DNA from 3 places in the Streptacidiphilus sp. EB103A genome. Region 3 is predicted to be linked to each of the others. Evidence: riboswitches for the same ligand, from Rfam matches in the RefSeq annotation. Region 3 holds a riboswitch; each other region holds the start of a gene.
What was found. Region 3 has a riboswitch for S-adenosylmethionine ahead of ABH941_RS30825 (putative leader peptide). Riboswitches for the same ligand answer to the same signal wherever they lie in the genome.
Positions count from the first base shown of each region.

Region 1: it holds a riboswitch for S-adenosylmethionine, as region 3 does, so the genes downstream of both, ABH941_RS26060 (GNAT family N-acetyltransferase) here and ABH941_RS30825 (putative leader peptide) in region 3, are expected to answer to the same signal.
Region 2: it holds a riboswitch for S-adenosylmethionine, as region 3 does, so the genes downstream of both, thrC (threonine synthase) here and ABH941_RS30825 (putative leader peptide) in region 3, are expected to answer to the same signal.

Region 1 covers NZ_JBGCAQ010000016.1:114,803-118,046, forward strand. Annotated here, with positions in the region: gene ABH941_RS26045 (CrcB family protein) at 1-357, shown strand, start outside; gene ABH941_RS26050 (DUF190 domain-containing protein) at 354-767, shown strand; gene crcB (fluoride efflux transporter CrcB) at 767-1,135, shown strand; SAM riboswitch class IV at 1,212-1,325, shown strand; gene ABH941_RS26060 (GNAT family N-acetyltransferase) at 1,351-2,085, shown strand; gene ABH941_RS26065 (AMP-binding protein) at 2,252-3,244, shown strand, end outside.
Region 2 covers NZ_JBGCAQ010000013.1:176,381-179,624, forward strand. Annotated here, with positions in the region: gene ABH941_RS22450 (trehalose-6-phosphate synthase) at 1-575, opposite strand, end outside; gene ABH941_RS22455 (glucosyl-3-phosphoglycerate synthase) at 606-1,571, opposite strand; SAM riboswitch class I at 1,771-1,917, shown strand; gene thrC (threonine synthase) at 1,935-3,218, shown strand; gene ABH941_RS22465 (MoaD/ThiS family protein) at 3,215-3,244, shown strand, end outside.
Region 3 covers NZ_JBGCAQ010000021.1:49,622-52,865, forward strand. Annotated here, with positions in the region: gene ABH941_RS30815 (LLM class flavin-dependent oxidoreductase) at 1-842, opposite strand, end outside; gene ABH941_RS30820 (putative leader peptide) at 1,012-1,092, opposite strand; SAM riboswitch class IV at 1,113-1,223, opposite strand; SAM riboswitch class IV at 1,368-1,478, shown strand; gene ABH941_RS30825 (putative leader peptide) at 1,499-1,597, shown strand; gene ABH941_RS30830 (amino acid ABC transporter permease) at 1,707-2,759, shown strand; gene ABH941_RS30835 (amino acid ABC transporter ATP-binding protein) at 2,804-3,244, shown strand, end outside.

The DNA.
Region 1 (3,244 bases), on a different contig from region 3:
CTGCTGCTGGGCGCGCTCATGGTCTACGTCGTCGAGGTCTGGCCGCCCTCGCGCTACCGCCGCCCTTTCCTCGGGGTCGGCATCCTCGGCGGCTTCACCACCTTCTCCACCTATATGAACGAGACCCGCGGACTGATCGCCACCGGGCACCTCTCGCTCGCCGACGCCTATGCGCTGACCAGCCTGATCGCCGGACTCGCCGCCGTCTGGACCGGGATCGCCCTGGTCCGGCGGCTGACCGGGCTCCCGGTGCGGCGGGGCCCCAGCCGCCGCAGCGGGGGCGGCCGGCCCGCGGCTGCCCCGCCCCCGGCGAACCTGCCTTCCGAAGAGCCGTCCGCCGAAGGAGCCTCGCGATGACCCCGCTGCTGCACCGCCACCACGAGGACGACCGGGCAGCCGAGCCGCGCGAGGAACTGTCCGGGCCGGCCCTGCGGTTGACCGTGCACCTCGCCGACGGCGAGCAGTTCCACCATCGCCCCGTCTACACCGAGATCGTGCACCGGGCGCACCGCGCCGGGCTGGCCGGAGCAAGCGTCTTCCGGGGGATGGAGGGCTTCGGCCGGAACTCCCGGGCCGTGCACACCTCACGGCTGCTGGACCTGGCCGACAACCTGCCGCTGCTGGTGGTCATCATCGACACCCCCGAACGCATCCGCGCCTTTGTGCCAGAGCTGCGTGAGATCAGCCCTCGCAGTCTGGTCACCGTCGAAGAGATCGAACTCGTCGCTCCCGCCGCACCGGCCGTCCCGAGCGAGGAGAAGTCCTGATGCCCGTGCTGATGGTCTTCCTCGGCGGGATGCTCGGCGCGCCGCTGCGGTTCCTGGCCGACCGGGCCGTGCAGCGGCGCCATGACAGCGTGTTCCCCTGGGGCACCTTCGCCATCAACGTCACCGGTTCGTTCGTCCTCGGCGCCCTGGGCGCCGCGACCGTGCACCACCACCTCGCGCCCGATCTCAGCCTGCTGCTGGGCACCGGGGTGTGCGGCGGTTTCACCACCTTCTCCACCTTCTCCTACGAGACGGTGCGGCTGATGGAGGACGGCTCGGTGGCCGAGGCCGGGCTCAACGCCGTCGGCAGTCTCGGCCTGGGGCTGGCCGCGGCCGCGCTCGGCTACGGGCTGCTGACCTGGCTGTGAGCCCCCCGGTCGGGGCCAATGCCTACCGGAGGGATGGGGATTGCCCGGAGGTCGCCAAGAGGTTAACGTGATCTGTGGTCATGAGTGTCAGCGTCGAGCCCTGGCTTGCTGGCCGGCAACCCTCGTCCGCGGTGGGGTGCTCCAGGTGATGACCCGACAGGACGGCTGCGCCGTCCTGTAAGCGCGAGATCCGATCAGAAAGGCCCCGCCCCGCCATGCCCGCAGAGTCCCTTCGGGAGAGCGCCCCGTCGACGGCCGCCCCCCGTCACCCGCTGGACAACCCCGCCCGTGCCGCGCTGCTCGGCCCGCACGCGCACTTCGCCGAACGCCGGGGGGCGGTGCTCCGCTACCCCTCGGACGTCACGCCGTTCGTGGCCCTGCCGGACGAGCCCGACGAGCAGACCTGGCGTGATGTGGCCGCGCTGCTGGGGCCGGGCACGGTGGTCCCGGTGGCCGGGATCGAGAGCTCGCCGCCGCCGCACTGGGAGACGGTGATGGACCTCCGCGGGGTGCAGCTGGTCGACGACGGCATCGCCGCCGCCCCGGACGGCGAGGCGGTCCGGCTGGGCCCGGAGGACGTGCCGGAGATGCTGGCCCTGGTGGAGCACGCCAAGCCCGGACCGTTCCTGCCCCGGACCGTCGAACTCGGCACCTACCTCGGCATCCGCCGCGAGGGCCGGCTGGTGGCGATGGCCGGCGAGCGGCTGCACCCGCCGGGCTTCACCGAGATCAGCGCGGTCTGCACGGCCGACAGCCACCGCGGCCAGGGGCTGGCGACGAGGCTGGTGCTCGCCGTCGCGGACGGCATCCGGGCCCGCGGCGAGACCCCGTTCCTGCACGCGGCGGCCACCAACACCAACGCCATCAGGCTCTATCTGTCACTGGGGTTCCGGCTGCGCCGTGAGGTGAGCTTTGTGGCGGTGCGGGTTCCCGCTGAGGGGCGCGCGTAGTCCGGAGGACGTCCGTCTTCAGGGGGAGCCGAAGATTCCGTCATATGCCGGAAGACAATGCCAGGGGCACGGGCTTAGCGTGTGAGTACTGATACGCGACGGCGCGTGGCGGGCGAATTCCCGGATCCAGCAGGGGGCTTGTCGGCTCCGCTGGAGGGATAGTGCTGTGACTGCGAACTCCAAGACGCCCAACCCCGAGACGCCCAACCCCATCACCTTGTCCAGTTGTCCGCTCGACTGGACCGTCCCCGCGCAGCTGCGGCAGCGGGCCGCCGAGCGGCCGGACGCGACGGCGCACCAGGTCGTCGACGGAGCCACGCTGACGCTGGCGGCCTGGGAGGAGTCCTCCAACGCGGTGGCCCGGGGCCTGGTGGACCGCGGTGTGCTCCCCGGCGACCGGGTGCTGCTCCCGTGCTCCACCGCGGACTGGATCGACTACGCGGTGGCCTGGGTCGCCGTGCTCAAGACGGGAGCGGTCGCGGTGCCGGTCTCGCAGGCGGCCGGGGCCGAGCAGACGGCCATGGTGCTCCGGGCGTCCGGTGCCGTCGGCGCCGTGGGCGCGGTCCCCGCGGGGCTTCGCTGCGGCTGGTCCGCGGGCGTCGCCGAGCTGGCCGAGGGACGGTCGACGGCGACCTTCGGGATCGCGACCACCCGGGACGGGATCGCGCTCACCCCGGCGTCCGACGCCGAGATCATCTACACCTCCGGAACCACCGGGGTTCCCAAGGGAGTTGTCGCCACCCACGCCAACATCCTGTACCCGCTGATGCATTCGCTGTCGCGGGACGCCAGCACCGCCCTGCACTCCCTCCCGCCGGGGACCACGGTGGGCCAGGGGCTGCTGGTCCAGCCGCTCGGGCCGAGCCCGCACAGCGTCCTGACGCTGCCGCGGTTCAGCCCCCAGGCTCTGCTGCGGGCCGTCGAGCAGTACCGGCCCACCCATGTGGTGATGGTGCCGGCCATGGCGATCGCGCTGGTCAACGCCGCGGCCCGGGGCTCCTACGAGCTGGGTTCGGTGCGTCAGGTCCGCACCACCAGTGCGCCCATCCACCCGGCCACCCTGGCGCAGCTCGCGGAGCTGTTCGGCACCGCGCGGATCCGCAATGTCTACTCGACCACGGAGTCCTGGCCGCGCCGGATGGGCACCGACTACGACCCG
Region 2 (3,244 bases), on a different contig from region 3:
TCGGGCAGCAGCCGGTAGTAGTCCGGCGGGGCCCAGGGAGTGTGCGAGAAGTGGCCGATCCGCAGGTCCGGACGCAGCTTGCGGAGCAGCCGGGGTGTCAGTGACAGGTGGTAGTCCTGGACCAGCACGGTCGCCCCGGGCGCCGCGGCCTCGGCCAGGGCTTCGGCGAAGGCCGTGTTGTAGGCCTCGTAGGAGGCCCACTCGCGACGGAAGGAGGCGCCGAAGACGGGCGTGGTCGGGGTGTTGTAGATCAGGTGGTGGACGAACCACAGGGTGGAGTTGGCGATGCCGTTGTAGGCGCGGGCGAAGGTGCCGGCGTCGATGTCCAGCATGCGTACGGACGGGTCGCCCAGCTTGCCCTGCCGGGTCGCGGCGCGGTCGCCCTCGGTGAGTGCGGCGCAGACCCACACCGACTCGATGTCGTCGCCGATGGCGCTGAGGCCGGAGACCAGCCCGCCGCCGCCCCGGCGGGGCGTCAGCGTGCCGTCGTCCTCCACCGTGAAGGAGATGGGTCCGCGGTTGGAGGCGAGCAGAATCCGTGCCTGGTGCGATGGGGACGGGCGTGCGTTGACCATGATGCAGAGCCTTGCCTGTGCGGAGTGGGGTCAAACGTCCCGGCCGGTCAGCGTGGCGATCGGCGGGCGGTCGAGGGTCGAGAGGTCGACCGTGGCGGGGGTGAATCCGGACGCGGTCCGGGTGAACTGGGTGAGGGTGGGGCTGGCCAGGTCCTCGGCCGCCTTCAGCCGGTTGCTGCGGGTGAGCCGGTCCAGGGCGGTGAGCTGGATGGTGGCCGCCATCCGGCCCAGGGCCTGGGAGTCCTGGTGCCGGTGGTGCCGCACGCCCACGTCCACCTGGGCCAGCGCGTCCAGGCCGGCCAGTTCCAGGGCGTCCACCAGCAGGCCCAGCTCCACGCCGTAGCCGATGGGGAAGGGCAGCTGTTCGAGCAGGGTGCGCCGGGCCGCGTACTCGCCGCCGAGCGGCTGGACGAAGCCGGCCAGCAGCGGCCAGTAGAGGTTCAGCAGCGGGCGGGCGACCAGCTCGGTGACCCGGCCGCCGCCGGCCGGGATGCTGCCGGTGTCGGTCTCCAGCGGCCGGTCGTACATCGCCTTGACGAAGGCCACGTCGGGGTCGGTGAGCAGCGGTCCGATGATCCCGGAGACGAAGGCGGGGTCGAACTCGCGCAGGTCGGCGTCGATGAAGCAGACCAGGTCGCCGCTGGTCACCAGCAGTGAGCGCCAGAGCACCTCGCCCTTTCCGGGCAGGGCGGGCAGCTCGGGGAGTATCGAGTCCCGGTGCACCACTCTGGCCCCGGCGGCGGCCGCCGCCTGTCCGGTGCGGTCGGCGGAGCCGGAGTCGACCACGACCAGCTCGTCCACCAGCGGCACGGCCTCCATCAGCTCGCGCCGGATGGTGGCGACGATCCCGCCGACGGTCGCCTCCTCGTCCAGCGCGGGCAGCACCACGCTGACGGTGGCGCCGCTCGCCCGTTTGGCGGCGAGCAGCTCCGGCAGTGGTCGGTCGGCGGCCGCCCAGGAGCGGCGGCGCAGCCAGTCGGCGACCTCGTCAAGCACGGGACTCCTCGGATGTTGATACCGGAGCTTCGGCGGTACCGGGTGTCTCGCCTCGCGGACAACCAGTGATCGGTGGGCGGGGCTTCGGTTACAGTCTTGGGGACGACCAGTAGCCGCCGCACGGCGGGTACAACGGTTGGCACTACAAATGCCTTCCGGGCAGTAGCCGCAGCGAGCTGCGGCGCCCGGATCGCCAGAGAGCTCATCCAGAGGGACTGAGGGAACGGCCCGTTGAAGTCCCGGCAACCCTCCTGCCAGATAAAGCCGCAGCTCAAGCTGTTGAGGCCCTGGTGGGGAAGGTGCCAATTCCGTCCTGCGGCGAGACGCGCCGCGGGGAAGATGAGGAGAGAGGGCCTCGCCATCATGGCTGCTGTAACCACCGAGTCCGTTGTCACCGCCGAATCCTTCGGACCCGCCGTCGCGCTGTCCTGCCGCGAGTGCGGCGCGCGCACCCCGCTCGCCCCGGACTTCGCCTGTATCGAATGCTTCGGACCCCTTGAGGTGGCCTACGAGCTGCCCACCGGCGACCCCGAGGCACTGCGCGCCCGGATCGAGGCGGGCCCCACCAACATCTGGCGCTATGCGCCGCTGCTGCCGGTCTCCGCCGACGTGGCCTCCCGGCCCAGTCTCAACCCCGGCTGGACCAAGCTGGTCAAGGCCGACAACCTGGCCCGCGAGCTGGGCGTCACCGGCGGTCTGTACGTCAAGGACGACTCCGGCAACCCCACCCACTCCTTCAAGGACCGCGTGGTCGCGATCGCCGTCGAGGCGGCCCGCACCTTCGGCTTCACCACCCTCTCCTGCTCCTCCACCGGCAACCTGGCCGGCGCGGTCGGCGCGGCCGCGGCCAGGACCGGGCTGCGCTCCTGCGTGTTCATCCCGCACGACCTGGAGCAGGGCAAGATCGTGATGGCTGCCGTGTACGGCGGCGAGCTGGTCGGCATCCAGGGCAACTACGACGACGTGAACCGCTTCTGCTCGGAGCTGATCGGCGACCCGGCCGGCGAGGGCTGGGGCTTCGTCAACGTCAACCTCCGCCCCTACTACGGCGAGGGCTCCAAGACCCTGGCGTACGAGATCTGCGAGCAGCTCGGCTGGCGGCTGCCGGACCAGATCGTGATCCCGATCGCCTCGGGCTCCCAGCTGACGAAGATCGACAAGGGGCTCAAGGAGCTGATCGCCCTCGGCCTGGTCGAGGACAAGCCCTACAAGATCTTCGGCGCCCAGGCCGAGGGCTGCTCCCCGGTCTCGGTGGCCTTCAAGTCCGGACGCGACGTGATCCGGCCGCAGAAGCCCGACACCATCGCCAAGTCGCTGGCCATCGGCAACCCGGCCGACGGCCCCTACGTCCTGGACATCTGCCGGCGCACCGGCGGCGCGGTCGAGGATGTGAACGACGAGCAGGTGGTGGACGCGATCAAGCTGCTCGCCCGCACCGAGGGCATCTTCGCGGAGACCGCCGGCGGGGTGACGGTCGGCGTGCTGCAGAAGCTGATCAAGAACGGCCTGCTCGACCCGGCCGCCGAGACCGTGGTCCTCAACACCGGCGACGGTCTGAAGACCCTGGACGCGGTGGAGCCCACCACCGGCCTGTCCGCCACCATCCGCCCCACCCTTGACTCGTTCCGAGAGGCTGGCCTCGCATGAGTGTCTCCGTCCGCATCCCGACCATC
Region 3 (3,244 bases):
ATCTCGCCGACAATGGCGCGGGCGTCGTCCGCGTCGTGCGGGGTGATGAAACCGAGGTCGGTGGAGCGGGCGACCAGCCGGTAGGGGATGCTCTGGTGCGCCAGCGCGGTCACCAGCGGCTGGCCCTGGGGCGGGCGCGGGGTGATCGAGGGCCCCTTCACGCTGAAGGCCGTGCCCTCGAAATCAATGTAGTGCAGCTTCTCGCGGTCGATGAAGCGTCCGGTGGCGACGGAGCGGATCTCGGCGTCGTCCTCCCAGCTGTCCCAGAGCCGCCGCAGTACCTCGACATACTCGGCCGCCTCGTCGAACAGTTCGGCGACCTGGGCCTGGACCTCCGGCCGCTGGAGGTCGGCGAGTGTGAGCCGCGGCAGGGTCCGGCGGCCGAAGAGCTCCGCCTCGTGCGGACGTCCCGACACCTGTACGCGGACCCCGCCGCGTCCGCTGCTGACAAAGTCCAGGGTGGCGATCGCCTTGGAGATGTGGAACGGCTCGGTGTGGGTGACCGTCGCCGTCGGCACCAGCCCGATGTGCCGGCTGAGCGGGGCGATCCGGGCGGCGGTCAGCACCGCGTCCAGTCGGCCTCGGACCTGGTCGGTGCGCCGGTCCGGCTCGAAGGCGGCCGACGACTGCAGGCCGAGGGAGTCCTCGATGGTGACGAAGTCCAGCAGTCCGCGCTCGGCCTCGGCGACCAGGTCCGCCCAGTACGCCGCGGTGAAGAGACCCTCGGGACGGGCGTCGGGCAGCCGCCAGGCCGCGGGGTGCCAGCCGGTGCCGTCGAGGGCTACCGCCAGGCGGAGGGCAGATTCCGGGTGAGACTCCGGGTGAGACGGCGGGTGAGACATGGGGGGTCGCTTCCTGCTCGGATGGGTGCCCGGTGGTGGGTGCGGCGGGCATGCCGAAGGGAAACCGCGCCGGGCGGGCCCAGGGCGGAGTCGGCGGGAGGGAGGTGCTTCAGCGGGAGGGATGCTTAGGCGGGAGGGATGCTTCGGCGCGAAGGACGACGCTTCGGGCTCAGACGGCCGGACAGAGGGCGCTGGCGATGCGCTGAAGATCGATATGGCGACGCGAGTACGTACCCACTGGTCGACGCACTGCTCACACCTCCGGTTCAGCTTGCGCGCTTACAGGACTGCGCCGTCCTGTCGGGTCGTCACCTGGAGCACCCCGCCGCGTCGGAGGGTTGCTGGTCAGCCAGCCAGGGCTTGTTGCTGACGCTCGTAACCTGCTCACACGCTAACTCCGGATGGGTGCCGAACACAATCCCCACTGATCGACTGGGGATCGTGCAGGCCGTTCGGGGCCCTGCCGAATCTCTATCGAACAGATAGGCATTGTCTAAAACAGCTGGACGGGTTACGGTGTTCCCTGGTTATGAGCGTCAGCGTCAAGCCCTGGCTTGCTGACCGGCAACCCTCCGACGCGGCGGGGTGCTCCAGGTGACGACCCGACGGGACGCCCCAGTCCTGTAAGCGCGAGATCGAAAGCGGAGGTGAGAGCAGTGCGTCGGCCAGCCGGTACGTACTCGCGTCGCCACGTCGATCTGCTGCGGGTGAGCAGTGCCCTGTGTCCGTGTCCGGGGACGTCCGCGGTCTGCTGACCGCACACTTCTCGCTTCCCCCCTCGGCACCTGTCGCCCCCCTTCACGCCGTCTCGCCGTGCTCACACGGCGCGATGCCGCGTCCTCACGGGACGGAATCCACACCCCCATGAGCAGTCCGGACACCTCCGCGCGCACCGCTGTCGCGCCAGAGCCTCCGCCTCCAGTCACCGCCGACCAGCCCGCCGCCGACCGCCCTGCCGCCAACCGCCCACTGCACGAGCGCCCCGAGGACGGGCAGCTGCTCGCCGCGAAGCTCGTCCCGCTGCGCCGCCCCGGCCAGTGGGTCTCCGCGCTCGCCCTCCTCGTCCTGCTGGCGATGCTCGTGCACACCCTGCTGACCAACAAGCGGTTCCAGTGGGACGTGGTCGGCAGCTACTTCCTCAACGGGTCGATCGTGAACGGCCTGGTCCTGACGCTGTGGCTGACCGCGGCGGTCATGTCGACCGGCTATCTGCTCGCCATCGGGGTCGCCGCCATGCGGCTGTCCGGCAATCCGGTGCTGCGCTCGCTGAGCTTCGGCTTCGTCTGGCTGGTGCGCTCGGTGCCACCGCTGGTCCAGCTGCTCTTCTGGTACGAACTCGCCTCGCTGTACCCGCAGTTGTCGCTGGGAATCCCGTTCGGGCACGAGTTCGTCACGGTGCGGACCGCGCACCTGTTCAGCGGGATTCTCGCCGCCTACGTCGGGCTCACCCTGGATGTGGCGGCCTTCGCCTCCGAGATCGTCAGGGGCGGCATCCTGTCCGTGGAGCACGGCCAGACCGAGGCCGCCGAGGCGCTGGGCCTGGGCCGGGCCAGGATCTTCCGCAGGATCGTGCTGCCCCAGGCGATGCCGGCGATCATCCCGGCCTCGGGCAACCTGCTGATCGGCATGCTGAAGGCGACCTCCATCGTCAGCGTGATCGCGGTGCAGGACCTGCTCTACTCGTCCGAACTCATCTACAACCAGAACTACCTGATCATCCCGCTGCTGCTGGTCGCGACCCTCTGGTACATCATCCTCACCACACTGCTCTCGATCGGGCAGTTCTTCGTCGAGCGCCGCTACGCCCGCGGCAGCAACCGCCGCAGCGGCACCGGCTTCTGGCAGCTGTTCCGCGGCAACGTGCCGCTGTTCGGCGCGAACGGCCGGAGCGGACGCGAACTGGCGGGCCTGTCATGAGTACGGACGAGCACCAGGCCGACGAGCGGCAGACCCTGGCGCCCCTGGTACGGATCCGCGGACTGCGCAAGAGCTTCGGTGCGAACCTGGTCCTGGACGGCATCGACCTGGACGTGCGGGAGGGAGAGGTGACCGTGCTGCTGGGGCCCTCGGGCTCGGGCAAGTCCACCCTGCTGCGCAGCATCAACCACCTGGAGAAGCCCGACGCCGGTTTCGTCGAGGTGGGCGGCGAGATCGTCGGATACCGCCACCACGGCAGCAGGCTGCACGAGTTGGGCCATCGGACGGTCACCCGGCAGCTGGCCGCGGTCGGCATGGTGTTCCAGCAGTTCAACCTGTTCCCCCATCTGACGGTGCTGGACAACATCACCGAGGCGCCGGTCGCCGTCCGGGGCCTCTCCAGGAAGTCGGCCGCGCTGCAGGCCAGGGAACTGCTGGAGCGGGTGGGACTGGGAGGGCGCGAGAGCGCCTACCCTCGGCAGCTG